DNA from 2 places in the Quadrisphaera sp. KR29 genome. Region 2 is predicted to be linked to the other one. Evidence: predicted binding sites of a transcription regulator. Region 2 holds the regulator's gene; the other holds the start of a gene.

Region 1 (13,989 bases), on a different contig from region 2:
GGCGCGGATGACCGGGCGCGTGCTCGACCAGGCGGTCAGCGCCGGGATGGTCGTCGGGGTCGCGTGGGGCACCACCACCGGCGCGGTCAGCGAGCACCTGCTCGCCCGCCCGGTGCGCGACGTCCAGGTGGTGCAGCTCAACGGCGCCATGAACACCCACAGCAGCGGCGTCGGCTACGGCAGCGACGTGCTGGGCAGGTTCGCCGACGCCTGGGACGCGCAGGTGCACCTGTTCCCCGTGCCCGCCTTCTTCGACCACGTCGAGACGCGGCGGGCGATGTGGCGCGAGCGCAGCGTGCAGCGCGTGCTGCGCCTGCAGCACGCCGCCGACGTGGCGCTCTTCGGCGTCGGGGCGTTCGGCGGCGCCGTGCCCAGCCGGGTGTGGGCAGAGGGGTACCTCACCGGTCCGGACCGCGCGGCGCTGGCGGCCACCGCCGTCGGGGACGTGTGCACGGTCTTCCTGCGCGCCGACGGCTCGTGGGAGGGGCTGCCGCTCAACGCGCGCTCCTCGGGGCCGGTCCCGCCGGTGCTGCGCCGCGTCCCGCGGCGCATCTGCGCCGTCGCGGACGAGGCCAAGGTGCCGGGGCTGCTCGCGGCGCTGGCCGCGGGCCTGGTCACCGACCTCGTGCTGGACGAGCGCTCCGCCCGGGAGCTGCTGGCCTCGCGGGCCCCGGGCCGCAGGGCCGGCTGACGGGCAGGCCGCCGCGAGCCGATCTACCCTGGCGCGCAGCGGGACGGTGCCCGGCGGACGCCGTCCCCGTGGACCGAGGGCGCGAAGGAGCGATCGTCATGGCGGCACCGACGCAGGACAGCACGCTGGGACCGGACTACCGCGAGCGCGCGTGGAGGGCCTTCGGGGAGGCGCCCTTCGACGTCCTCGTCATCGGCGGCGGCGTCACCGGCGCCGGGGTCGCGCTCGACGCCGCCACCCGCGGCCTGCGCACCGCGGTGGTCGAGCAGCGGGACTGGGCCTCCGGCACGTCCTCGCGCTCCTCCAAGCTCTTCCACGGCGGGCTGCGCTACCTGGAGCAGCTGAACTTCTCCCTGGTGCGCGAGGCGCTCAAGGAGCGCGAGCTCATGCTCACGCGCATCTGCCCGCACCTGGTCAAGCCGGTCTCCTTCCTCTACCCGCTCAACCACCGGATCTGGGAGCGGCCGTACATGGCGGCCGGCCTGACCATGTACGACACCATGGGCGGGGCCCGCTCGGTGCCGGGGTTCAAGAGCCTGACGCGCCGCGGCGCGCTGCGGCTGGCGCCGGGGCTGAAGCCGGACGCCTTCGTCGGGGCGATGCGCTACTACGACGCCCAGGCCGACGACGCGCGCCACACCCTCGCCGTGGTGCGCACCGCTGCCCACTACGGCGCGGTGGTGCGCAACAGCACCGAGGTGGTCTCCCTGCTGCACGAGGGGGACAGGATCGTCGGGGCCACGGTGCGCGACGTGGAGACCGGGGACACCACCGACGTGCACGCCACCGTGGTCATCAACTGCACCGGCGTGTGGACCGACGACATGCAGCACCTCGCCGGCGGGCGCGGGCGCTTCCGGGTGCGCGCCTCCAAGGGCGTGCACATCGTCGTCCCGCGCGACAGGTTCGCCTCCGAGACCGGGCTCATCCTGCGCACCGAGAAGTCGGTCCTCTTCTTCATCCCCTGGGGCACCCGGTGGATCATCGGGACGACCGACACCGACTGGTCGCTGGACAGGGCGCACCCCGCCGCCACCCGCGCCGACATCGACTACATCCTGGAGCACGCCAACACCGTGCTGCGCACCCCGCTGACGCACGACGACGTCCGGGGCGTCTACGCGGGGCTGCGACCGCTGCTGGCCGGGGAGTCCGAGGGCACCAGCTCGCTGTCGCGCGAGCACGCCGTCGCCCGCCCCCAGCCGGGCCTGGTCTCCATCGCGGGCGGGAAGTACACGACGTACCGCGTCATGGCCGCCGACGCCGTCGACGCCGCCAAGGCCGACCTCGGCTCGCACGTGCCCGACTCGGTCACCGAGCACGTGCCGCTGGTCGGCGCCGACGGCTACCGCGCGCTGGTCAACCAGGTCCCCGCATTGGCGCACCGCTACGGGGTGCCCGAGCACCGGGTGCTGCACCTGCTGAACCGCTACGGCTCCGAGGCCCTGGAGCTGCTCGACCTGGGGCGCGAGCGGCCCGACCTGCTCGAGCCCCTGGAGGGCGCTGAGGACTACCTGCGCGTGGAGGTCGTGCACGGCGCCACCCACGAGGGGGCGCTGCACCTGGACGACCTGCTGGCGCGCCGCACCCGGATGTCCATCGAGTACGGGCACCGCGGCGTGGGCTCCGCGCAGGCCGTGGCCGAGCTGGTGGCACCGGTGCTGGGGTGGGACGCCGACCGCATCGCCGAGGAGGTGCGCAGCTACAGCGAGCGCGTGGCGGCCGAGCGCGCCAGCCAGGAGCTGCCCGACGACGAGGCCGCCGACGCCGCCCGCCGCGAGGCGCCCGACTCCCGGCCCCTCCTCAACGCCTAGCCCCCTCGGTGGTCATGGGCGATCGGCCACTCCCGGTGGCCGGTCGCCCACGACCGCGGTGGCGGTGGAGGGTCAGGTCGGCTGGTAGGGGCTGACGACGACCTCCACGCGCTGGAACTCCTTGAGGTCGGAGTAGCCGGTCGTCGCCATCGCCCGGCGCAGCGCCCCGAGCAGGTTGGTGGTGCCGTCGGGGGTGGTGCCCGGGCCGAGGAGGATCTCCTCGAGCGAGCCGACGGTGCCCACGCGCACCCGGCGCCCGCGGGGCAGGTCGCCGTGGTGGGCCTCGGGACCCCAGTGCCAGCCCCCTCCGGGCGCCTCGGCCGCGCGGGCCAGCGCCGCGCCGAGCATGACGGCGTCGGCGCCGCAGGCCACGGCCTTGACGACGTCGCCGGAGCGGCCCATGCCGCCGTCGGCGATGACGTGCACGTAGCGGCCGCCGGACTCGTCGAGGTAGTCGCGGCGCGCTGCCGCGACGTCGGCGATGGCGGTGGCCATCGGGGCGTGGATGCCGAGCGCCCCGCGGGTGGTGTGCGCCGCTCCCCCGCCGAAGCCGACCAGCACGCCCGCCGCGCCGGTGCGCATGAGGTGCAGCGCAGCGGTGTAGGTCGAGGCGCCGCCGACCACCACGGGCACCTCGAGCTCGTAGATGAACTGCTTGAGGTTCAGCGGGGCGCCGCCGTCGTCGCCGGCGACGTGCTCGGCGGAGACGGTGGTGCCGCGGATGACGAAGAGGTCCACGCCGGCGTCCACCACGGTCTTCCACAGCTGCGCGGTGCGCTGGGGGGAGAGCGCCCCGGCCACCACGACGCCGGCGTCGCGGACCTGCTTGAGGCGCAGCGCCACGAGGTCGGGGTCGATGGGGGCGCTGTAGATCTGCTGCATGCGGCGGGTCACTGCCTGCGCACTGCCGGCGCCCTCGCCCTCCAGCCCGGCGATCTCGGTGAGCAGCGGGCGCGGGTCCTCGTAGCGGGTCCACAGGCCCTCGAGGTCGAGCACGCCCAGGCCGCCGAGGCGGCCGATGGCGATGGCGGTCTCGGGGCTGACCACCGAGTCCATCGGAGCCGACAGCACCGGCAGGGCGAAGTGGTAGGCGTCGATCTGCCAGGAGACGCTGACCAGCTCCGGGTCGCGGGTGCGGCGGCTGGGGACGACGGCGACGTCGTCCAGGGAGAAGGCGCGGCGGCCGCGCTTGCCGCGCCCGATCTCGATCTCGTAGGCCATGGGGGCTCCTGGTCGGCGGGTGCTGGTCGGCGGGTGCTGGTCGGCGGGTGCTGGCGGTGCGGCGCCGCTCAGCGGCCGCTGTAGTTGGGCGCCTCGAGCACCATCTGGACGTCGTGCGGGTGGCTCTCCTTGAGCCCCGCGGAGGTGATCTGCACGAAGCGGCCGCGCTCCTTGAGCTCGGGCACCGTGGCCGCCCCGGTGTAGAACATCGACTGCCGCAGGCCCCCCACCAGCTGGTGGGCCACCGCGGCGAGGGGGCCGCGGTAGGGCACCTGCCCCTCGATGCCCTCGGGCACGAACTGGTCGGCGGCGGCGACGTCGTTCTGGAAGTAGCGGTCCTTGGAGAAGCCCCGGCCGCCCGCGCGGGTCTGCTGGGCCCCCAGGGAGCCCATGCCGCGGTAGGACTTGTACTGCTTGCCGTTGATGAAGACGAGCTCGCCCGGGCTCTCGTCGCAGCCTGCCAGCAGCGAGCCGAGCATCACGGTGTCCGCGCCGGCCACGAGGGCCTTGGCGATGTCACCGGAGTACTGCAGGCCGCCGTCGCCGATGACCGGCACCCCCGCGGGGCGGCACGCGGCCGCGGCCTCGGCGATGGCGGTCACCTGCGGGACCCCGACGCCGGCGACGACGCGGGTGGTGCAGATCGAGCCCGGCCCGACGCCCACCTTGACGCCGTCGACGCCCGCCTCCACCAGCGCCGCGGCAGCGGCGCGGGTGGCGACGTTGCCGCCGACGACGTCGACGTGCGCGGCGGCCGGCTCGGCCTTGAGCGCGGCGACCATCTCGAGCACGGCGCGCGAGTGGCCGTGGGCCATGTCGACGACGAGCACGTCGACGCCCGCCTCGACCAGCAGCATGGCGCGCTTCCAGGCGCCCTCGAAGACGCCCATGGCGGCGGCCACGCGCAGGCGGCCGGCCTCGTCCTTGGTGGCCAGCGGGTACTGCTCGCGCTTGGTGAAGTCCTTGACGGTGATCAGCCCGCGCAGCCGGCCGCCGCCGTCGACCAGCGGCAGCTTCTCGACCTTGTGCTTGGCCAGCAGCGCCATCGCGTCCTCGGGCGAGGTCCCCACCGGCGCGGTGACCAGCGGCATCCGCGTCATGACCTCGCCGGCGGTGCGCGAGCGGTCGGTCTCGAAGCGCAGGTCGCGGTTGGTGACGATGCCGACGAGGTGGCCGCCCTCGTCGACCACGGGCACCCCGGAGATGCGGTAGCGGGCGCACAGCGCGTCGACCTCGTCGAGGGTGGCCTCGGGGGGGCAGACCACAGGGTCGGTGACCATGCCCGACTCCGAGCGCTTGACCAGGTCGACCTGGTTGGCCTGCTCCTCGGGGGACAGGTTGCGGTGCAGCACGCCCAGGCCGCCCTGGCGCGCCATGGCGATGGCCATGCGCGACTCGGTGACGGTGTCCATGGCCGAGCTCAGCAGGGGGACGGCCACCTCCACGCGCTTGGACACCCGCGAGGCCGTGTCCGCGGCGCTGGGGACGACGTCGCTCTGCCCGGGCAGCAGCAGCACGTCGTCGAAGGTGAGGCCGAGGCCGTCGAGGGGGAGGGCGGAGGCACCGAGGAGGCTGTCGTCGGACGGCACCCCTCGATCGTAGGGGCCGCCGCGCGGGCCGCAGGACGCGAGCGGGCCCCGCACCCCGGGGGTGCGGGGCCCGCGGCGCGGGGCTCAGCGGGGCGTCAGTGGACCATGCCCAGCCGGAAGCCCTTGGCGACCGCCTGGGCGCGGTCCGCGGCGTCCAGCTTGCGGAACAGGCGGCGCGCGTGGGTCTTCACCGTGTCCTCGGACAGGAACAGCTGCTTGCCGATCTCGGCGTTGCTGCGGCCCTCGCCCATGCCGGTGAGCACCTGCAGCTCGCGCTCGGTCAGGGCCGGCGCGGCGCCGGCCTCGGTGCGGCGGGCGCCGCGGCCGCGCGCACCGGCCTCCCCCATGGCGCCGATGACGGCGGCGACCAGCTCCGAGCGGGTCGCGTCCTTGACGACGTAGCCGCGGGCGCCGGCGGAGACGGCGCGGGCCACGCCCTCGACGTCCTCGGCGACGGTGAGCATGAGCACCCCGGCGCCGGGGTGGCGGGCCAGGAGGCGGCGGGCGGCCTCGACGCCGCCGATGCCGGGCATGCGGACGTCCATGAGCACCAGCGCCGGGCGCTCGACGGGCCAGCGGGCGAGGACCTCCTCACCGGAGCTGGCGCCGATGACGCGCCCCACGCCGGCCACCCCCGCGACGGCGCGTCGCAGGTTCTCCCGCACCAGCGGGGAGTCGTCGCAGACCATGACCGTCGCCGTCGCAGACACTCTCGCCACCTCCGTGTGCGCCGACCCGTGCGGTCGGCTGTCCTGGAGGTGTCATCGGCACGGGAGGCGCCGACCTGAGCGCTAGGCCTCGGTCGCCTCCAGCAGCACCTCGAGGGCCCCGGCCAGCGCGGGCGCCCGCAGGGCCGCGCGGCCCTCCGGCAGGTCGGTCCCGTCCCAGCCGGGCCCGGAGAGCACCAGCCGGGCGGGGTGGCGCAGGCGCGGCAGCGGCGCCAGCTGGGCTCCCGCGTCGGCCACGGGGCGCTGGGCGTGCACGAGCACCGCGGCAGGGCCGGTGCGGCGGACCGCGGCGGCCACCGCCTCGCGCGGCAGGCCGGGGGCCAGCACCCACGGGCGCACCCCGCGGGCGGCGACGGCGGCCGCGAGGACGTGCAGGGGCAGCGCGTCGGCCTCCCCCTCCGCCGGTGCGAGCAGGACGACGGCGGTGGTGCGCTCCGGGGGGCGGCGCAGGGCGCGCAGCGCCTCCAGCGTGGCGGCGGTGAGCAGGACCTCGGAGTCGACGCCGGGGCCGGTGGCCTCCCAGCGGCGGCCGAGCGCCTGGCGGGCGGGCTCGACCACCTCCTCCCAGGCCCGCAGCGGTCCCTTGGAGGAGCAGGCGGCCAGGACGGCCGCCGCGGCGCCGGGGGCGTCCCCGGCGAGCACGGCGCGCTGCAGCGCCCCCTGGCCGGCGGGAGAGGGGCGGCGGGTGAGCGGGGTGCGGTCGGCGGGCAGCACGGCGCTCCACACGCCCAGGTCACCGGCCAGGGCGACCACGGCCGGCACGTCCCCGGTGGTGACCCGCTCGTCGGGCTCGTCCGGGTCGGGGCCGCCGGCGCCGTCGGCCCCGCCCGCGGCCAGCGCCAGCGCGGCGTCGCTGGGGTCCGTGGCCAGCGCGGAGGCGGCGGCGGTGACCGGGGGCACCCCCTCCAGCGTCAGCCGGCGCATGACCACCAGGCGGGCGAGGTCCTCGGGGGTGTAGCGGCGGTGGGAGCCCGACTCGTGCTCGCTCGGGCCCAGCCCGTAGCGGCGGGCCCACGTCCTCAGGGTGGCGGGGGCGACCCCCAGGCGCCGCGCCGCGGCCGCGACGCCGAGCGACACGCCCGAGGGGGCGGCGTCGGGGGTGGGCACCCCGCCAGTGTGGTCGGGCGGCCCTGGCGTCGCCACCGCGCCGGCGCCCCTCCAGGGCACCCTCCGGTCCTCTGCGCGCTGGCCCGCGGGGCCGGCCGGCCGCCGTTCACACGAACGGCCCAGCCCCAGGTCCTTGAACAACCCCTGAAGCGGTTGTAGTGTCGTCCCCGTTGAGCCCGGAGCGGCCGCGAGGACGCTCTGAGCAGGGGGTACCCCGCGGGGAGCCGTTCCACACCCGCTGCGCGCGGCCACCACCCGCGCGCTGCACCCGACGTCTGCGAACCACCCGCACCACCCCGACCACGCACCACCGAGCCTCCCGGAGGACCCCATGGCTGAGATCTCCCGCCTCCCCGGCCCCGTCGCCGACATCTGGGAGTGGCAGCTGCAGGGCTCGTGCCGCGAGCACGACACCAACCTGTTCTTCCACCCCGAGGGCGAGCGCGGCCCAGCGCGCCGCAACCGCGACGCCGCCGCCGTGGCCATCTGCTCCGCGTGCCCCGTGGTGGAGGACTGCCGCCAGCACGCCCTGACCGTGCGCGAGCCCTACGGCGTGTGGGGCGGCCTCACCGAGGACGACCGCGAGCGCATCTACGCCGCCCAGCGCTCCCGCCGCACCCCCAACCCGGTGGTCGCCGAGACCCGGATCGCCCAGGTCGGCTGACGCCACCGGCGGCGGACGCCGACGGACGAGGGCCCCGGACCAGCAGGTCCGGGGCCCTCGTCGTCCCCGGCGGACCCGCTGGACGCCGCAGCGCCCCGACGTGACGCAGCCCCCCGGACCGCGAGGTCCGGGGGGCTGCGCCGTGGGGCGGGTCGCTCAGTGGCTGTGCCCGTGGCCGGCGGCCGCGGGGGCCTCCTCCTCGGGCTTGTCCACCACGAGGGTGTCGGTGGTGAGGACCATCGACGCGATCGAGGCGGCGTTGCGCAGCGCGGAGCGCGTGACCTTGACCGGGTCGATGACGCCCGCGGCCACGAGGTCGACGTACTCGCCGGTGGCGGCGTTGAGGCCGTGCCCGGCGTCGAGGCCGCGCACCTTCTCCACGGCCACGTAGCCCTCCAGGCCCGCGTTCTCGGCGATCCAGCGCAGCGGCTCGGCGGCCGAGCGGCGCACGATCTGCGCGCCGGTGGCCTCGTCGCCGGTGAGCTCCAGGGCGTCGATCGCGGAGACGGCCTGGATGAGGGCGGAGCCGCCGCCGGCGACGATGCCCTCCTCGATGGCCGCGCGGGTCGCCGAGACGGCGTCCTCGATGCGGTGCTTCTTCTCCTTGAGCTCCACCTCGGTGGCAGCGCCGACCTTGATGACGCAGACGCCGCCGGCCAGCTTGGCCAGGCGCTCCTGCAGCTTCTCGCGGTCCCAGTCGGAGTCGGTGTTCTCGATCTCCGCCTTGACCTGGCGCACGCGGTCGGCCACGGCGTCGGCGTCGCCGCCGCCGTCGATGATCGTCGTGTCGTCCTTGGTGATGACGACGCGGCGGGCCGAGCCGAGGACCTCCAGGCCGACCTGGTCGAGCTTGAGGCCGACCTCGGGGCTGACGACCTGGGCGCCGGTGAGGATGGCGATGTCCTGCAGGATCGCCTTGCGGCGGTCGCCGAAGGCCGGGGCCTTGACGGCGGCGGCGGTGAAGGTGCCGCGGATCTTGTTCACGACGAGCGTGGACAGGGCCTCGCCGTCGACGTCCTCGGCGATGATGAACAGCGGCTTGGAGGTCTGCAGGACCTTCTCCAGCAGCGGCAGGAGCTCCTGGACGGAGCTGATCTTGCCCTGCGAGAGCAGCACGTGCGCGTCCTCGAGGACGGCCTCCATGCGCTCGGAGTCGGTGACGAAGTAGGGCGAGATGTAGCCCTTGTCGAACTGCATGCCCTCGGTGAAGTCGAGCTCGAGGGTCATCGAGCTGGACTCCTCGACGGTGATGACGCCGTCCTTGCCGACCTTGTCGAAGGCCTCGGCGAGCAGGTCGCCGACGCCCGAATCCTGCGCGGAGATGGTGGCGACCTGGGCGATCTCGCCCTTGTCGTCGATCTCGCGGGCGGTGGCGAGCAGCTGCTCGGAGACCGCGTCGACGGCCTTGTCGATGCCGCGCTTGAGCCCGGCGGGGCTGGCGCCGGCGGCCACGTTGCGCAGGCCCTCCTTGACCATGGCCTGCGCCAGGACGGTCGCGGTGGTGGTGCCGTCGCCCGCGACGTCGTTGGTCTTGGTGGCGACCTCCTTGGCGAGCTGGGCGCCGAGGTTCTCGTAGGGGTCGTCCAGCTCCACCTCGCGGGCGATGGTCACGCCGTCGTTGGTGATGGTGGGGGCGCCCCACTTCTTGTCGATGACCACGTTGCGGCCCTTGGGGCCGAGGGTCACCTTCACGGCGTTCGCGAGGGCGTCGACCCCGCGCTCGAGCGCGCGGCGGGCGTTCTCGTCGAACTGCAGCTGCTTGGCCATGTCCTTCTTCCTGGTGGCTGGTTCAGGGACGGCGAACGCCCCGGGGCCCCCGCCCGACGGCGGTGGGGCCGCCGGGGCGAGCCGTGATCAGAGGTCGATCAGAGGTTGCGGTGCCGCGCTCAGGCGACGACGGCGAGCACGTCGCGCGCGGAGAGCACGAGCAGCTCCTGGCCGCCGTACTTCACCTCGGTGCCCCCGTACTTGGAGTAGATGACCTTGTCGCCGACCTTGACGTCGAGCGGCACGCGGTTGCCGTTGTCGTCGATGCGGCCCGGGCCCACGCTGAGGACCTCGCCCTCCTGGGGCTTCTCCTTCGCGGTGTCCGGGATGACGAGGCCGGATGCGGTGGTCTGCTCGGCGTCGAGGGGCTTGACGACGATGCGGTCCTCGAGCGGCTTGATGGAGACCGACACGGGCGGACCTCCCCTTCGCTGGTGGTGCGGAACGGACGGGTGCGCGCGCCGGTGGGCCGGGGCGTCGTCGCGGGTGCCGCTCCAGCCTCGGGCGCTGGCACTCTCACGGGGAGAGTGCCAAGAAGGACACTAGTGAGGGCGTCAGCACTCGGTCAACCCGAGTGCCAGCCGCCTCCCCCGCCCGGCGCTGCCCGGGTGCTGGGAGGATCCTCGCGTGCACGAGGGACCCGCCGGCGAGCCCGCCCCCTCGCCCTCGGCCGCGAGCGTCGCGCCCCTGCTGCGCCCCGAGGGGTGGGCGCTGCTGGAGGCCCTGCCGCCCTACGGCGGCCCCGACGCCGCGATGGCGCTCGGGGAGCGCCTGCGCGCCGAGGGCGCTGACCCCGCCGTCGTCGCCGCCGCCCTGACGCAGTCGCGCCTGCGCGCCCGCGCCGAGGCGAAGTTCGGCCCCTTCGCCGCCGGCATGCTCCTCACCGCCGAGGGCCTCGAGCAGGCCACCCGCCTGCAGGTCGCCGCCCACCACGCGCAGCGGTTCCGCGACGCCGGGTGCACCCGCGTGGCCGACCTCGGCTGCGGGATCGGCGGGGACGCCATGGCCCTGGCCTCCCTGGGGCTGGGCGTGCTCGCCGTCGAGCGGGACGAGGCCACCGCTGCCGTCGCCACCGTCAACCTGCGCCACTGGCCGGAGGCGCAGGTGCACCGCGCCGACGTGCTCGACGTCGTCGCCGAGCTGGGCCGCGACGCCGGCGTGGACGGCGCGTGGCTCGACCCCGCCCGCCGCACCGCGGCCGGGCGCCGGGTGCTCGACCCCCACCGCGCCTCGCCCCCGTGGAGCACCGTGCTCGACGTCGCCCGGCGCGTGCCGGCCACGGGCGCCAAGCTGGCGCCGGGCGTGCCGCGCGACCTCGCCGCGGGCTCCGGCCTGCCCGCCGAGGTGCAGTGGGTCTCCGTCGACGGCGACGTCGTCGAGGCCGTCTGCTGGTTCGGGCCGCTGGCCCGCCCGGGCCGCGCCGCCAGCGCCCTGGTGCTCCGCTCCCCCGGGCGCGGCGGCGCCGCGACGCTCCTGGACGACGCCGACCTGCCCGTGCCCCCGGCCCTCGCCTCCCCCGACGGCGTCGGTGCCTACCTCTACGACCCCGACGGCGCGGTCGTGCGCTCCGGGCTGGTGGGGCAGGTCGCCGCGCTCGTCGGCGGGTCGCTGCTGGACCCGACCATCGCCTACGTCACCTCCGACCGGCTGGTGAGCACGCCGCTGGCGCGCGCCCTGGCGGTGGAGGAGGTGTGGCCCTTCGGGCTGAAGGCGCTGCGCACCCGGCTGCGCGACCGCGGCGTGGGCGCCGTGGAGGTGCTCAAGCGCGGCAGCGCCGTCGACGTGGAGCAGCTGCGCCGCTCCCTGCGCCTGGCGGGTCCGCACCGGGCCACCCTCGTGCTCACCCGCGTGGCGGGCCGCCAGCACGTCCTGCTGTGCCGCCCGGCCGCGCCCGCCCCGGCCCTCACCGCGGGCTGACAGGCTGGGGCGCGTGAGCACGGAACACACCACCGGGCGGCGGCGCGTGGCCCTGGACACCGACCTCGGCAGCGACGTCGACGACGCCCTGGCCCTGGCCCTGCTGCTCGGCTCCCCGGAGGTGGAGCTGCTGGGCGTCACCACCGTCTACGGGGACACCGGCCTGCGCGCCCGCGCCACCTCCCGCCTGCTCGAGCTGGCCGGGGCGCCCGGGCCGGGCGCGCCGGGGGGCCTGCCCGTGCGCGCCGGCGCCGGCGCACCGCTGTCCGGCGCCGAGGTCTGGTGGGCCGGGCACGAGGGGACGCTGCTGGGCGACCTGGCGACGGCGCCCACGACGCCCCCCGCGCCCGGGGCGGGCGCCGCCGAGGACGCCGCCGACTGGCTGGCGGCCACCGCGGCCGCGGACCGCGGCGGCGTGGACCTGCTGGCCATCGGCCCGCTCACCCAGGTGGCCACCGCGCTGCGGCGCCACCCGGGGCTGGCCGCCGACCTGCGCTCGCTGGTGGTCATGGGCGGCCGCTGGGACGGCGCCCGCGAGCAGGACGGGCGGCTCGAGGCCGAGCACAACCTGCGCAGCGACGCCGTCGCCGCCGCCGAGGTGCTCGCGTGCGGCGCCCCGACCCTCGTCGTCGGCCTGGAGGTCACCCAGCAGGTGCGCCTGGAGACCGGCGACGTGGAGCGGATCGCCGCCGCCGGCCCCCTGGGCGCCGCCCTGGCGGCCCAGGTGCGGCAGTGGTGGGAGCTGTGGGACGAGCCGTGGGGCGTCCCCCACGACCCGGTGACCGCGCTGCTGCTCGTCGAGCCCGGTGTGCTGGAGCTCGGTCCGCCCGGGCGGGTGGAGGTCGACGCCCGCGGCGCGGCGGTGCACGTCCCGGACCCGGCGGGCACCGTGCGGGTGGCCGTCGGGGTCGACGCCGCCGCGGCGGCGCAGGCCGTGGTCCGCCGCGTCCTCGCGGCCTGCCGGCGCGCGGCGTGAGCACCCGCGACCTGCGCCTGCTGCCCAAGGCCTCCCTGCACGTGCACCTGGAGGGCTGCATGCGCCCCTCCACGCTGGCGGAGCTGGCGGCCGGCTACGGGGTCCCGGTGCCGGCGACGCGCGGCTACGGCTCCTTCGCCGCCTTCGCCGGCCTCTACGACGCCGCGGCGCGCTGCGTGAGGTCCGAGGCCGACCTGCGCCGCGTGGTGCGCGAGGTGGTCGAGGACGCCGCCGCCGACGGCGCGGTGTGGGTGGAGCCGCAGCTGTGGCCGCACTACGACAGCCCGCTGCTGGGTGACTCGGGGCTCGTCCTGGACGTCGCGCTGGACGAGGGGCGCGCGACCGCGGCGCGCCTGGGCGTGGGCTTCGGGCTCATGGTGACGGCGATCCGCGTGCTGCCCCCCGAGCACGCCGAGGCGCTCGCGGAGCTGGCCGTCACCCGCGCCGAGGGCGGCGTGGTGTCCTTCGGGCTGGCCCACGACGAGGTGCTCGGCCCGCCGGCGCCCTTCGCCCGCGCCTTCGCGGTGGCGCGGGCCGGCGGCCTGGTCGCCGCGCCGCACGCCGGGGAGCTGCTGGGGCCCGACAGCGTGCGCTCGGCCCTGGACGACCTCGGCGCCCGTCGCGTCGCCCACGGCGTGCGGGCGCTGGAGGACCCCGCGCTGGTGGAGCGCCTCGCGGCCGAGCGGGTCTGCCTGGACGTGTGCCCCACCTCCAACGCGCTGCTCGGCGTGGTCCCCTCGCTGCCCGAGCACCCGCTGGCCCGGCTGCTGGAGGCCGGGGTGGCCTGCTCGGTCGGCCCCGACGACTCCCTGCTCTTCGGACCCGGGCTGCTGGAGGAGTACCAGACCTGCCGCACCGCGCTGGGGCTCGACGACGCGCAGCTGGCGGCGGTGGCGCGCAGCGGGATCGAGGCGGCGGCGCACGCGCCCTCGGCACTGGTGAGCGGTGCGCTGGAGCGCGTGGAGGCGTGGCTGACGAGCTGAGGCCCCACCCCCGGCGGCTCCAGGGGACGCCGAGGCGACCCCTCTGCGACCGCGCGCGGCCGGTGGTAGTTTCGGACCACCGAAACCCCGGGCGGCGCTGGTGCCGCCCGCGCTGCCGAGGAAGGGGGCCCGCCGGTGCCCACCGCCGTCGCCGCGCTCCTGCTCGCGCTCGCCGCCCCGGTGCTGCTGCTCGCCCTGGCCGTCGCGGTGTCCGCGGCGCTGCCCGGGCTGCGCCCCCGGCTGCGGGTGCGCCCGCCGCGGGTCCTGCGCGAGCCCGCCGACCTGTCCGGCGCCCGCGCCGAGGTCGAGCGCGCAGCGCCGGAGTGGGCTGCGGCGCTGCGCTCCTGACCCCGCCCCGGCGCGGCCCCGCAGAGCCGCGGGTTTCGGGCGACCGAAGCCCCCGGGCGCGTTCGCCCAGGTCAGTGACCTGTTTTTCGGGTGGCCGAAGTGCTTGGCGCCCCCGCCGGCGGCCGGTAGCGTCGTGTCGGGCCCGCCGCGCGGGCCACCACGACTCGACCTGACCGACGGCGGT
Region 2 (13,989 bases):
CCAGGTACGTCTTGCCGGTGCCGGCGGGGCCGATGCCGAAGACGATGGTGTGGCTGTCGATGGCGTCGACGTAGCGCTTCTGCCCGAGGGTCTTGGGGCGGATGGAGCGCCCCCGCCCGGACAGGATGTTCATGGTCAGCACGTCGGCGGGGCGCTCGGCGGTCTGGGCGCGCAGCATCCCCAGCGAGCGCTCCACGGCGTCGCCGGTGAGCTGCTGGCCGGTGCGGACGACGGCGGTCATCTCGTCGAGCAGCCGCTCGACCAGGGCGACGTCGGCGGAGCCGCCGGTGACGGTGACCTCGTTGCCGCGGACGTGGACGTCGGCGCGGGGGAAGGCCCGCTCGACGGTCCGCAGCAGCTCGTCTCGGGTGCCGAGCAGGGCCACCATCGGCACCTCCGGGGGCACGACGATGGTGTGGACGACGGCGGGCTGGCTGCTCGCGGGGCGCGCGCCCGGGGCGGACGCGGGGCCGGCGGGCGGTGTGGAGTCGGGCATGGGAGGGGCGGGGCGCCCCGGTCTCCTGCGGGCCGGGCCCCTGACCGGGGCCGATCGGGGTCAAGACTACCGCCGGGGGCCGACAGCGCCGGGTGCGCGCGCCCGGCGACGCCGGTGCCCGGCGCCCGCGAGGCGCGTCGGGCGCGACGCACCTAGCGTCGGGGCATCGACACCGACGGCACCCCCGAGTCCCCCCGCCGCCCCGACGGGCCGGTCCGCCGGCCGTCCCTGCTCACGGCGGCCGCACCGACCGCGGCACCCGCCCTGCGCTGGACCGGGGGCTCGGCTCCCGGCCCCGCCGGTGTGGCCGAGCGCGACGGCGGCGGCTGGGCCGACCTGCGCACCTACGCCGCCGTCGGGGACGGCCGGACGGTGGCGCTGGTGGCCCGCGACGGCCGCATCGACTGGCTGCCCCTGCCCGACCTGGACTCCACCCCGCCCTTCGCGGCCCTCCTCGACCCGGACGACGGCGGGTGCGTGGAGCTGGCGCCGGTGGAGCCGTTCGAGCTCGAGCGCGAGCACGTCCCGCACACCAACGTGCTGGCCACCACCTACCGCACCGCCAGCGGCGCGGTGCGGGTCACCGACGCCCTCAGCACCGGCGTCGCCGGTCGCCTGCCCTGGGCCGAGCTCGGCCGCCGCGTGGAGGGCCTGGAGGGCCGGGTGCGCCTGCGCGCGGTGGTGCGCCCCGGCACCTGCCTGGGGACCGCGGGCCCCTGGGTGGAGCGCTCGGCCGCCGGGACGCTGCTGCGCGTGGACGGGCTGACCATGGCCGTGGTCTGCGAGGTGCTCGACCCCGGTCCGGCCGGCACCGCCGCCGCGCGCGCGGAGCGCACCGACACCGAGCGGGAGGTGCGCGTGGAGCTCGACGTGCCCGCCGGCTCCCGGGTGGTGCTGGGGCTGGTGGCCACCTCGGCGGAGCCGCTGTGGATGCCCTCGGGCTCCGCGGTGGACGCCGGCATCGACAGGACGGCCGACAACTGGCGCACCTACTCCGCCAGCTTCGGCTGGGACGGCCCGTGGGAGGCGGCCGTGCGCCGCAGCGTGATGGTGCTCAAGCTGCTGCTGCACGCCCCCAGCGGCGCGGTGGCCGCGGCGGCGACCACCTCCCTGCCGGAGGACCCGGCGGGCGGCAAGTGCTGGGACTACCGCTTCGCGTGGGTGCGCGACTCCGCGTACGCCCTGGAGGCGATGATGCGCTTCGGGCTGCGGGAGGAGCCGCACGCCGCGGTGAGCTGGCTGCTGCGCACGATCCGCGAGCGCGGCACCGCCCCCGACGTCTTCTACGCCCTGTCCGGGCGCGTCCCCGACGACGGCGTGGAGGAGCTCGAGGCGCCCGGCTGGCGCGGCTCGGGCCCCGTGGTGCGCGGCAACGCCGCCTCCTCCCAGCTGCAGCTGGGCGTCTACGGCGACCTGTTCAGCATCCTGCGGCTCTACGTCGACGGGGGCGGGGCGCTGGACGCCGAGACCGGCCGGCTGCTGGCCTCCACCGCCGACGCGGCCTGCGACAGGTGGCGCCAGCCCGACGCCGGCATGTGGGAGCTGCACACCGCGCGGCACTACACGAGCAGCAAGATGGGCTGCTGGCAGGCCCTCACCCACGCCGTGCACCTCGCCGAGCTGGGCATGGTCCCCGGCGACCCGGCGCGCTGGCGCTCGGAGGCCGAGCTCATCCGCGACTGGGTGGCCGAGCGCTGCTGGTCGCAGGAGCTGGGGGCCTACACCTGGTACCCCGGCACGCAGGAGCTGGACGCGTCGGTGCTGCTGCACGCCGTCAGCGGCTTCGACAGGGGCCCGCGGATGAGCTCGACCCTGGACGCGCTGCGCCGGCAGCTGGGCAGCGGGCCGCACCTGCACCGCTACACCGGGGCGCAGCGGGAGGAGGGCGCCTTCGTGGCGTGCTCGTTCTGGATGGTCTCGGCGCTGCAGCTGTGCGGGCGCGGCGCCGAGGCGCGAGAGCTCATGGACGCCCTGGTCGAGGGCCCGGACACCGTGCTCAACGACGTCGGGGTGCTCGCCGAGATGGTCGACCCGGCCACCGGCCACTGGCTGGGCAACCTGCCGCAGGCGCTGAGCCACCTGGCGCTGGTCAACGCGGCCGTGACGGTGCACGAGCACCGCGACCGGCAGGACGGTGACCGGCAGGACGGCGACCGGCAGGACGACGGCGACCGGCGCGGCGGCGGCGACCGCTGACCCGGCGGGCGGCCCCGGCCGGCCTCAGCCGGGCGGCCAGCTCATCGGCCGCCCGGCGAGCACGTGCCCGTGCACGTGGAAGACGCTCTGGCCGACGCCGGCGCCGGTGTTGAAGACCAGGCGGAACTGGCCGTCGCCCAGCTCGGCGGCCACCCGCCCGCCCGTGGCGACCAGCTCGGCGAGCAGCGGTGGGTCGGCCGCCGCCAGCGCGGGGGCGTCGCGGTGGTGGTCGACCGGCACCACGAGCACGTGCAGCGGCGCCTGCGGGTCGAGGTCGCGGAAGGCGACGACGCGGTCCGTGCGCGCGACCACGGTGGCCGGCACGTCGCCGGCGGCGATGCGGCAGAAGACGCAGTCGGGGTCCTGGGGCACGCCGCGACGGTACCCACCGCGCCGCCGCCGGGGCGAGCGCTCGGCCGACGGCCCGGCGGACGGCTCGGCGCGTTCGCCCCCGCCGGCACCGCCGGGGGCGGTATCAACGAGGCATGCCAGCCCAGCCCCGACCCCGGCGTGCGCGCCGCACCACCGCCGGCGCGGCCGCCCCCTCCGCTGCCCTGGTCCTGCTGCTGCTGACCGGGTGCGGCCAGCAGGCGTCGCCGCAGACGGAGCCCGTCGGCGGCGAGGCCAGCGGCTCGTCCTCCGCGTCGGCCCCGCCGTCGTCGTCCTCCGCCACCTCCGCGGGCAGCGCGGCGTCCACGGCCGGCACCACCGCCGCCGCCGCGCCCGGCCCGGCGGCCACGGGCACCGGCCTGTCCTCGTCCGTGGTCATCACCGCCCCCGTCGAGGGCGAGCGGCTCCCGGCGGGGCCGATGGGGGTGGTGGGGCGCGGCACCGCCTTCGAGGGCACCCTGCTGTTCCGCATCACCCAGGCCGACGGCACGGTCCTCACCGACGGCTACACCGACGCCGGCGCGAACGGCGAGGTCGGGGAGTTCACCATCCCGCAGACCGTGCAGGCGGGCACCTGCACCCCGTGCACCGCCGAGGTGTGGGCGCCCGACGAGTCCGGGGGCGAGGGGCAGCTCGAGGAGGGTCCCGCCAGGGTCACCTTCTACGTCGACTGACCCCGCAGGTGACCTGCCCGAGCCGGGGGCCCGGCCGGTGGCCCGGCCGGGCGGCGCGCCTCAGCGGCCGGAGAAGCCCCGCTTGAGGCGGGAGAAGACCCCTCCGGAGGCCGGTGAGAGCCGGCCCTCGGGCCGCTCCTCGCCGCGCAGGCGGGCCAGCTGGCGCAGCAGGTCGGCCTGCTCCTCGTCGAGGCCGCGGGGCACCTGCACGTCGATGTGGACGTGAAGGTCACCGCGGCCGCCGGAGCGCAGCCGCGCGGCGCCCAGGCCGCGCAGGGTGACCACCTCGGCCGGCTGCGTGCCGGGGCGCACCTCCACCTCGCGCGGGCCGTCGAGGGTCTCCATCTCCAGCACCGTGCCCAGGGCGGCGGCGGTCACCGGCACCGGCAGGGTGGCGTGCAGGTCCTCCCCGCGGCGGGTGAACAGGTCGTGGGGGCGCTGGACCACCTCGACGTAGAGGTCGCCGGCCGGACCACCGCCGGGGCCGACCTCGCCCTGCCCGGAGAGCTGGATGCGGGTGCCGGTGTCCACCCCGGCGGGCACGCGGATGGTCAGGGTGCGCCGGCGGCGCACCCGGCCGTCGCCGGCGCACTCGTTGCAGGGGTCGGGGATGGTGGTGCCGTAGCCGCCGCACGCGGGGCACGGGGAGGTGGTGAGCACCTGGCCGAGCAGCGAGCGGGCGGCGCGCTGCACCTGGCCCTGCCCGTGGCAGACGTCGCAGGTGCGCACCTGGGTGCCCGGCTGCGCGCAGTTCCCGTCGCAGGTGGGGCAGACCACGGCGGTGTCCACGGTGATCTCCCGCTCGGCGCCGAACACGGCCTCGGCCAGGTCGACCTCGAGGCGGATCAGCGCGTCCTGGCCGGGCTGGGCCCTCGAGACCGGGCCGCGCGCCGCGCCGCCGCCCCCGCCGAAGAAGGTGCCGAACAGGTCGCCGAGGTCGAAGGGCTGGCCCTGGGCGCCGAACCCGCCGCCGCCGAAGCCGCCGGGCCCGCCGGAGCTGCCCGTCGCGTCGTACACCCGCCGCTTGTCGGGGTTGCTCAGCACCTCGTACGCGGCCGAGACCTCCTTGAACCGCTCGCCGGCGTCGGGGTTGACGTCGGGGTGCAGCTGGCGGGCGAGCTTGCGGTAGGCCTTCTTGACGTCCTCGGTGCTCGCGTCGCGGGGCACGCCGAGGGCGGCGTAGTGGTCGGTCGGCACGGTCAGACGCTCCTGAGGAGTCGGGGGGTCCGTCGGGGCGGGCCCGCGGACGGAGGTGCGGACGGGAGGGCGCGGGCAGCCGGGCGGCTCACCGCGCCAGGACCTTGCTGAGGTAGCGGGCGACGGCGCGGACGGCGGCGATCGAGGTGGGGTAGTCCATGCGCGTCGGACCCAGGATGCCCAGGCGGGCCACCACCTCGCCGCCCGAGCCGTAGCCGGAGGCGACCACGGCCGCGTCGGACAGGCCGCTGTGCACGATCTCCCGCCCGATCCGCACCGAGACGCCGCTGGCTGGGTCGTCCGCCATCTCGGCGAGCAGGCGCAGCACCACCACCTGCTCCTCGATCGCCTCCAGGACCGGGGCGACCGAGGCCGAGAAGCCGCCCGCGCCGCGCACGAGGTTGGCGGTGCCGGCCAGCACCATGCGCTCGTCGCGGGTGGCGTCCAGGGCGGAGCGCAGCGCAGCCGCCACCGCGGCCGCCGCGGCGGCGTCCTCGGGCCGGGCCGCGGACACGGTGGCGACCACGCCGTCCAGGGCGGCCACCGCCTCGTCGGCGCGGCGGCTGGCGGTGGCCGCGCCGAAGCGGCCCCGCAGCTCGCTGACCAGGTCCGCGGCCACCTCGGGGGCCTCCGGCGGCACCTCCACCGAGCGCTGCTCCACCCGTCCGCTGTCGGTGATGAGCACCAGCACCAGCCGTCGCGGCGCCAGCTGCACCAGCTCGACGTGGCGCACGCGGGCGCGCGCCAGGGAGGGGTACTGGATGACGGCGACCTGGTGGGTCAGCTGCGCCAGGGCGCGCACGGTGCGCTCGAGCACGTCGTCGAGGTCGACCGGCTGGCCGCCCTCGCCGAGGAGCCTGTCGATGGCCCGCCGCTCCGCCGGTGAGAGCGGGCGCACGGCCGGCAGCCCGTCGACGAAGGCGCGGTAGCCCTTGTCGGTGGGCACCCGGCCGGCGCTGGTGTGGGGCTGGGCGATCAGCCCCTCCTCCTCCAGCGCTGCCATGTCGTTGCGGATGGTGGCCGGCGAGACGCCCAGGGCGTGCCGCTCGACCAGGGCCTTGGAGCCGACCGGCTCCCGCGTGGCGACGTAGTCCTCCACGATCGCGCGCAGGACGGCGAGGCGCCGGGGCTCGGTCACGGTGCGTCCTCCCTGCTCGTCGGTGGTGCGTCGTGGCGCGAGGCGGCGCGGCGGCCTGGTGCGCCTGGCACTCACGGGTGCGGAGTGCCAATCCTACGCCGTCGGGCAGCGGCCGCAGGTAGCGTCGCGCGGGTGCCGACCCCCCCGACGCCCCCGCGCCGGCGCGCCCCGTCCCCCGCTCCCTCCCCGGGCGCGCCGGCGAGCTCCGGGCCGCTGTACGGCGGGTGGGGTGCCCGCGAGCCGCTGCGCCGCGGCGACACCGTCACCGACCCGGCCAGCGGGCGTCGCCGCGCCCGCACCGCCAGCCGCGAGGTCCCCGCAGCCCCGGGCCTGGTGGTGGAGGACGTCGAGACCGGGTGGAGCGGGGCCGTCGTGCGGGTGGAGAAGGCCGGCGGCGTGCGCGTCGTCGTCCTGGAGGACTGGAAGGGCCGCACCCGCAGCTTCCCCCTCGGCGCCGGGTTCCTCGAGGAGGGCCGGCCGGTGGTGCTGGTGCCGCCGGTGGCCCCGCCCCCGGCCGCCCGCACCGCCTCGGGGGCCGCGCCGCTGCGCCCGGGCCGCACCGCCAGCGGCTCCTTCGCCGTCGAGGGCGCCCGCGCTCGCGTGGCGCGGGGGTCGCGGATCTGGGTGGAGGGCAAGCACGACGCCGAGCTGGTCGAGAAGGTCTGGGGCGACGACCTGCGCGTCGAGGGCGTGGTGGTGGAGGGCCTGCAGGGCGTGGACCACCTGGCCGCCGCCGTCGCGGAGTTCCGTCCCGGGCCCGGCCGGCGGGTCGGGGTGCTCGTGGACCACCTCGTGACGGGGTCCAAGGAGACGCGGCTCGTGGCCGAGGCGCTGCGCGCCGCCCCGGGCGCCGCCGAGCACGTGCTGGTGGTCGGGCACCCCTACGTCGACGTCTGGCAGGCCGTGCGGCCCGCGCGCCTGGGCCTGGGCGCGTGGCCGGTGGTCCCCCGCGGGCGGCCGTGGAAGGAGGGCGTCCTGGAGGCCCTGGGCTGGCCGCGCGAGACCCCCGCCGACCTCGCCCGCGGCTGGCAGCGGGTGCTGGCCAGCGTCCGCACGATCGCCGACCTGGAGCCGACGCTGTCGGGCCGGGTGGAGGAGCTCATCGACTTCGTCACCGGCGACCAGCTCGACCGCTGAGCGCCCGTGGGGCGACGACGGCGGGGAGCGGGTCCGTCCGGGCGTGTGGCGCTGGTGCGGGGGGCTCGTTTCCGAGACGCTGGTGGCGGGCCCCCGGACCCGCCCCGGGCCCCGAGGAGGAGAAGTGTCCGAGCAGCCCGGTCGGCCGTCCGACCAGACCGACCCGCAGTCCGGGGAGGTGCCCCCGCCCCAGTACGGCCAGTACGGCCGCGGTTACGGCGAGCAGGCCTCCGGGAGCGAGCAGGCGCCGCACCAGCAGGGCAGCGGCCAGCAGGGGTACGCCCAGCAGCCGCCGTACCAGCAGGGGTACGCCCAGCAGCCGCCGTACCAGCAGGGGTACGCCCAGCAGCCGCCGTACCAGCAGGGCTACGGCCAGCAGGGCTACGGCCAGCAGCCGTACCAGCAGGGCTACCAGCCCGCCTACCAGCAGGGCGCGGAGATGACCCCGCAGGACCAGCGCCTGTGGGCCTGCCTGTCCCACGTCTCCGCCATCGCCAGCTCCCTCATCGGGCTGACCTTCGTCGGGCCGCTGGTGATCTACCTGGTCCTGCGCGAGCGCGGCCAGTTCGTCCGCAGCCAGTCGGCGGAGGCGCTGAACTTCCAGATCCTGGTGAACATCGTCGCGCTCGCCCTCGGCGTGGTGACCGTCGTCACGCTCGGCCTCGGGGCGCTGCTCTACGTGCCGCTGGGGCTGGTCGCGCTGGTCTTCGTCATCATCGCGGCCGTCAGGGCCAACCAGGGCGTCGACTACCGCTACCCGCTCAACTGGCGGCTCGTGAAGTGACCTCGGCGACGCCGTCGTCCTGGCCCTCCCAGCCGAGGAGGGCGCGGACGACGGCGTCGGCCAGCAGGCGCCCCCGCAGCGTCAGCCGCAGCCGCGGCTGGTCGCGGTCGGGGGTGCCGCCGCGTCCGGGGCGCACCGGGTCGGCCGGGTCGCCCGGGGGCGGCTCGAGCAGACCGTCGGCGACCAGGCGCGGCACCTGCGCGAGCCCCGCCGGCGGCACCAGGGAGGCGGGCAGCCCCTCGGCCAGGCGGACGCCGAGCAGCACCGCCTCCACGGAGCGCGCGTCGTCGTCGAGGACCTCCCGGCCCACCGCGGGGCTGGTGCCGGCGGCCAGGCGGCGCGCCCAGGCGGCGGGGTGCTTGGCGTTCCACCAGCGCACCCCGCCCACGTGGCTGTGGGCGCCGGGGCCGGCGCCCCACCAGTCCTGCCCGCGCCAGTAGGCGAGGTTGTGGCGGCAGGCGTCGGCGGGCGTGCGCGCCCAGTTGCTCACCTCGTACCAGCCGTAGCCGGCCTCGCGCAGCACGGCGTCGGCCAGCTCGTACTGGGCGGCCTCGTCGTCGGGGTCGGGCAGGGGGAGCTCCCCGCGGCGCACCCGCGCGGCCATCGCCGTCCCCTCCTCCACCACCAGGGCGTAGGCGGACAGGTGGTCCGGCTCGCAGGCCAGCGCCGCCTCCAGGCTGGTGCGCCAGTCGGCCAGGGACTCCCCCGGTGCGCCGTAGATGAGGTCCAGGCTGACGGCCAGGCCGGCCTCGCGCGCCCAGCGGACGGCCTGCGGCACGCGGGACGGGTCGTGGGTGCGCTCCAGGACGGCGAGCACGTGCGGCACCGCCGACTGCATCCCGAAGCTGACGCGCGTGTAGCCAGCGGCGGCGAGCTGCTCCAGGGAGGCGGGGGTGACCGAGTCGGGGTTGGCCTCGGTGGTGACCTCGGCGCCGGCGGCCAGGCCGAGGTGCTCGCGCACGGCGTCCAGGCCCCTGGCCAGGTCGGCGGCGGGCAGCAGCGTGGGGGTGCCGCCGCCGACGAAGACCGTGGACACCTCCCGGCGGGGCAGGCCGGAGGCCTCCAGCACGCGGGCCGCGAGCGCGACCTCCTCGACCAGCGCACCGGCGTAGCCGGCCTGGGAGGCGCCGGGCAGCTCCGGCGGGCCGAGCTCGGCGGCGGTGTAGGTGTTGAAGTCGCAGTAGCCGCAGCGGACGCGGCAGAACGGGACGTGCAGGTAGACGCCGAGGTCGCGGGCGCCGGCGCCGGCCTGCGCCGACGGTGGCAGGAGCCCGTCGGCGGGGGCGGGGTCGCCGTCGGGCAGGGCGGGGCTCATCGCCGTCCATGGTCGCACCCCCGCCGCGGGTGGGCGGAGCGCGAGCGGGCGGGTGGCGGTGCTGGGATGGGGACGTGGCTGGACGACGCGGTGCTGGACGACGCGGTGGGGCGCAGACCGGCGGGCCGCTGCCGCGCGTGAGGCTGGAGCCGCTGTCGGCGGCGAGCGACCCGCGGCTGCTCGCGGAGGTCCTGGCGCTGCGGCCCGGACCGGGCCAGGACCGGTACTGCCTGCCGGCCTCGCGCACCTACCCCCCGGCCAGCGCGGACGCGCTGCGGGTCCCCTTCGCCGTGCTCGCGGACCCGGACCCGGACCCGGGGACGGGCGGGGGTGGGCGGGTGGTCGGCTTCGGCACCCTGGACCGCCACGGCCAGCTCGAGCACCTGCTGGACGACCCCGGTCGGGGCCTGCTGCTGCGGGCCTTCTACGTCGGCCACGACCACCAGGGCCGGGGGTACGGGACGGCGGCGGCCCGCCAGGCGCGGGCGCTGGCGCACGCGCTGGAGCCGGAGGCCGAGCTGCTGGTGCTGTGCGTGCACGAGTCGAACGCCGCGGCGCGCACGGCGTACGCCCGGGCCGGCTTCGCGGACAGCGGCGCCCGGTGGCTGGCGCAGGCCGCCGACCCGCAGGTGGTCATGGTCGCGGCGCTGCAGCCGCGCTGACCGGGCGGGGCCGTCAGCGCCGGGCGACGACGACCAGGAGGTCGAGCAGGTCCGGGGCGAGGTCGAGCTCCCCGTCGGCCGCGCAGGCCAGCAGCGTGCGGGCGTCGGCGGGGTCGGCCTCGACCAGCCAGCGGGCCACGCCCACGCCGTGCCCGGGGCGCGACAGGACCTCCACGGCGTCTCCGGCGGCGACCGTGCCGGGCCGGACGACCCGCAGGTAGGCGCCCGGGGCGCCGGCGCGGGCGAACCGCCTGACCCACCGCTGCTCCCCCATGCGCCGCGCGAACGTCGCGCAGGGGGTGCGGGGCATCGTCACCTCCACCTCCAGGGCTGCCTCCCCGGAGCCGATGCGCCACCGCTCGCCGACCTCGGCGCCGTCGACGTCGACCCCGGCCGTGCGCAGGTTCTCCCCGAACAGCCCCGGCGGCACCTCGCGCCCCAGCTCGGTGGCCCACCGGTCGGCGGCCTCCTGGGCGTAGGCGTACAGCGCCTTGTCGCGTCCGCCGTGGTCGTACCTGTCGGCCTGGACGTCGCCGTGGGCGCCGAGCGCCAGCACCTTGACCGGACCCTGCACGGGGCGCTTGTCGATGGCCGTGACGCCCACGGTGCCGTCGTCGGGCAGCAGCTGGTGCACGCGGCAGACGGCGAGGAGGGTGCCCACAGGACCCGATCCTCCCCGGGCGGTGCGGCGAGCGGGCCCGACTTGTCGGAACTGCGCCACCACCCGTCGGAACCCGGGCCCGGTTCCGACACCTCGCGGCAGCGTTCCGACACCGCGGGGCAGGATGGCGGCGTGGCAGTGCGCCTCGTGGTGGTGGCACCCGACGACGGCGCGCTGCTGGCCGCGGCGTCCGGCCTGCAGACCAGCCCCGAGCAGCGCCGGTTCGCCCTCCCGCCGGCGGAGTCCTTCCCGCTGGCCCTCGCCGACCCGGCGCGCACGCCGTTCGTCGTGGTCGACGACGACGTCGTGGTCGGCGCCGGGGTGCTCCACGCCGGCGCGGCGGCCCGCGACGCCGACGCCGAGCTCGCCGGGCTGCTCACCGCCGCCGGCGAGGACCCGGCCGCCGCGGTGCTGCTGCGGTCCTTCGTCATCGGCGCGGGCCAGCAGGGCCGCGGCCTCGGGACCGCCGCTGCGCGCGCGGTCGTGGCGCTGGCGCCGGCCGTGGCGCCGGAGGCGCGCATCGTCGTCCTGACGGTCAACGAGCGCAACCACGCCGGCCTGCGCGCCTACGCGCGCGCCGGGTTCGCCGACGTCGGGAGGTACCTGGGCGGCGACGCCGGACCGCAGCGCGCGATGACCGCGCGCTGCGGCTGACTCACTTCTTGGCGGCGTCCTTGCCCGTCGGCGCGTCGGTGGAGAGCGCGGCGATGAACGCCTCCTGGGGGACCTCGACGCGGCCGACCATCTTCATGCGCTTCTTGCCCTCCTTCTGCTTCTCCAGCAGCTTGCGCTTGCGGGTGATGTCACCGCCGTAGCACTTGGCCAGGACGTCCTTGCGGATGGCGCGGACGGTCTCGCGGGCGATGACGCGCGCGCCGATCGCGGCCTGCACGGGCACCTCGAACTGCTGGCGCGGGATGAGCTCGCGCAGCTTGCCGGCCATCATCACGCCGTAGGCGTACGCCTTGTCCTTGTGGACGATGGCGCTGAAGGCGTCGACCTGCTCGCCCTGCAGGAGGATGTCGACCTTGACGAGGTCGGCGGCCTGGTCGCCGTCGACGTCGTAGTCGAAGCTCGCGTAGCCGCGGGTGCGCGACTTCAGGGCGTCGAAGAAGTCGAAGACGATCTCCGCCATCGGGAGGCGGTAGCGCATCTCCACGCGGTCCTCGGAGAGGTAGTCCATCCCCTGCAGCTCGCCGCGGCGCTGCTGGCACAGCTCCATGACCGTGCCGATGTAGTCGCTCGGCGTGAGCACGGTGGCCTTGACCACCGGCTCGCGGACCTCGGAGACCTTGCCCGCGGGGTACTCGCTGGGGTTGGTGACGGTGACCTCGCGGCCGTCGTCGAGGGTGACCTCGTAGACCACCGACGGCGCGGTGGAGATGAGGTCGAGCCCGAACTCGCGCTCGAGGCGGTCGCGGGTGATCTCCAGGTGCAGCAGCCCCAGGAAGCCGCAGCGGAACCCGAAGCCGAGGGCCACCGACGTCTCGGGCTCGTAGGCCAGGGCGGCGTCGTTGAGCTTGAGCTTGTCCAGGGCGTCGCGCAGCAGCGGGTAGTCCGAGCCGTCGATGGGGAACAGGCCCGAGAACACCATCGGCTTGGGGTCCTCGTAGGCGCCGACCGGCTCGGCGGCCTGGCGCGCGGCGGAGGTGACGGTGTCGCCGACGCGGCTCTGGCGGACGTCCTTCACGCCGGTGATGAGGTAGCCCACCTCGCCGACGCCGAGGCCCTCGGACGGGGTCGGCTCGGGGCTGGAGACGCCGATCTCCAGCAGGTCGTGCTGGGCGCGGGTCGACATCATCGCGATGCGCTCGCGGGGGCGCAGCACGCCGTCGACGACGCGGACGTAGGTGACCACGCCGCGGTAGGTGTCGTAGACGGAGTCGAAGATCATGGCGCGCGCCGGGGCGGCGGGGTCTCCCACCGGGGCGGGGACGACGTCGACGATCCTGTCGAGCAGCGCCTCCACGCCCACGCCCGTCTTGCCGGAGACCCGCAGGACGTCGGCGGGGTCACCGCCGACCAGGCCCGCGAGCTCCTCGGCGTAGCGCTCCGGCTGCGCCGCCGGCAGGTCGATCTTGTTGAGGACCGGGACGATGGCGAGGTCGTTCTCCATCGCCAGGTAGAGGTTGGCCAGCGTCTGGGCCTCGATGCCCTGGGCGGCGTCGACCAGCAGCACGGCGCCCTCGCAGGCGGCCAGCGAGCGGGAGACCTCGTAGGTGAAGTCGACGTGGCCCGGGGTGTCGATCATGTTGAGGGCGTGCGCCTGGCCCGCGAGCGCGCCGGTGCGGGGCGCCCACGGCATGCGCACGGCCTGGCTCTTGATGGTGATGCCGCGCTCGCGCTCGATGTCCATGCGGTCGAGGTACTGCGCGCGCATGGCGCGGTCGTCGACGATGCCGGTGATCTGCAGCATGCGGTCGGCCAGGGTCGACTTGCCGTGGTCGATGTGGGCGATGATGCAGAAATTGCGGAGGCGCTCCGGCGCCGTGGACGCGGGCTGGATGCCCGCCAGCCCGGCGGACGACGACGTGGGGGACGCTGGCACCGGCCCATGCTCCCACGCAGCGGGGTCCGCGCCGGTGCGCCCGCCGGCCTCCGGCGGCGGCAGCCCTCCCTGCGCGGCTCGCGCGGCCCTGCGGACGCCGGGGTGCGTCGTGCGCCATGCGCCGTGCTCGGAGGATCGGCCCCTTGCGCGTGACCGGGTCGTCACGCGCAAGGGGCCGGTCCTCCGAGCACCCGGCGGACGCAGGAGGCACCGGGAGCCACGGGGAGGCACAGGGAGACACCGGGACGGACCACCCGTACGGTGACGAACCACCCGAGGCGCCCGGCTGCGCACCAGCCGGCGCACAGCACCCTGGGAGGCTCCCGTGCCCCGTCCCGTCCGCCGAGCACCGCGCGCCGCCGCCTCCGCCCTGGCCGCCGCGCTGGTCCTGCCCGCGGGGGCGCTGTCCGCCTCGGCCGCGGACCTCGACCCCACCGCGCCCCCGGCGGCCGACGCGGCAGCCGCTGACCTGGCGGGGGCCGGCGGTCCCACCGCCGCCGAGCCCGCCCGGACCGGCACCGCGGCCCCCGCCCGCGCGGGGGAGCTGCTCGCCGCGGCGCAGGCCGCGGGGCTGCAGGTGCCCCGGCTGGACCTCGACCCGCTCACGGTCCCGGAGCTGCAGCGGCGCATCGAGGCCGGCGAGCTCACCGCCGAGGGCCTGACCGCCGCCTACCTGCAGCGCATCCGCGACGTCGACCCGCAGGTCGGTGCCGTGCTGGCGCTCGACCCCACGGCGCTGGAGCAGGCGCGCGCCAGCGACGCCCACCGCGCCGCCCACGGCGCCCGCAGCC

Evidence for each region. The regulator HrcA, encoded in region 2, represses chaperone genes, less so after heat shock. The targets are predictions, from matches to a motif close to GNTNGCACTCGGNNNNNCCGAGTGCNANC.
Region 1: a site for HrcA is predicted at 10,135-10,163, ahead of groES (co-chaperone GroES). Genes of this name have one in related genera too.

Annotation. Positions count from the first base shown of each region.
Region 1 covers NZ_JBQXXG010000002.1:316,789-330,777, reverse strand. The annotation lists gene ACUN9U_RS03380 (sugar-binding transcriptional regulator) at 1-691, shown strand, start outside; gene ACUN9U_RS03375 (glycerol-3-phosphate dehydrogenase/oxidase) at 790-2,505, shown strand; gene ACUN9U_RS03370 (GuaB3 family IMP dehydrogenase-related protein) at 2,578-3,726, opposite strand; gene guaB (IMP dehydrogenase) at 3,795-5,315, opposite strand; gene ACUN9U_RS03360 (response regulator transcription factor) at 5,411-6,004, opposite strand; gene ACUN9U_RS03355 (MerR family transcriptional regulator) at 6,107-7,150, opposite strand; gene ACUN9U_RS03350 (WhiB family transcriptional regulator) at 7,482-7,814, shown strand; gene groL (chaperonin GroEL) at 7,971-9,581, opposite strand; gene groES (co-chaperone GroES) at 9,701-9,994, opposite strand; gene ACUN9U_RS03335 (THUMP-like domain-containing protein) at 10,209-11,498, shown strand; gene ACUN9U_RS03330 (nucleoside hydrolase) at 11,512-12,474, shown strand; gene add (adenosine deaminase) at 12,471-13,457, shown strand; gene ACUN9U_RS03320 (hypothetical protein) at 13,593-13,805, shown strand.
Region 2 covers NZ_JBQXXG010000010.1:19,883-33,871, reverse strand. The annotation lists gene ACUN9U_RS10660 (PhoH family protein) at 1-496, opposite strand, end outside; gene ACUN9U_RS10655 (glycoside hydrolase family 15 protein) at 800-2,692, shown strand; gene ACUN9U_RS10650 (HIT domain-containing protein) at 2,717-3,064, opposite strand; gene ACUN9U_RS10645 (Gmad2 immunoglobulin-like domain-containing protein) at 3,178-3,756, shown strand; gene dnaJ (molecular chaperone DnaJ) at 3,817-4,953, opposite strand; gene hrcA (heat-inducible transcriptional repressor HrcA) at 5,042-6,091, opposite strand; gene ACUN9U_RS10630 (DUF3097 family protein) at 6,335-7,228, shown strand; gene ACUN9U_RS10625 (DUF4870 domain-containing protein) at 7,353-8,012, shown strand; gene hemW (radical SAM family heme chaperone HemW) at 7,990-9,327, opposite strand; gene ACUN9U_RS10615 (GNAT family N-acetyltransferase) at 9,402-9,989, shown strand; gene ACUN9U_RS10610 (MOSC domain-containing protein) at 10,003-10,650, opposite strand; gene ACUN9U_RS10605 (GNAT family N-acetyltransferase) at 10,783-11,304, shown strand; gene lepA (translation elongation factor 4) at 11,306-13,198, opposite strand; gene ACUN9U_RS10595 (amidase family protein) at 13,524-13,989, shown strand, end outside.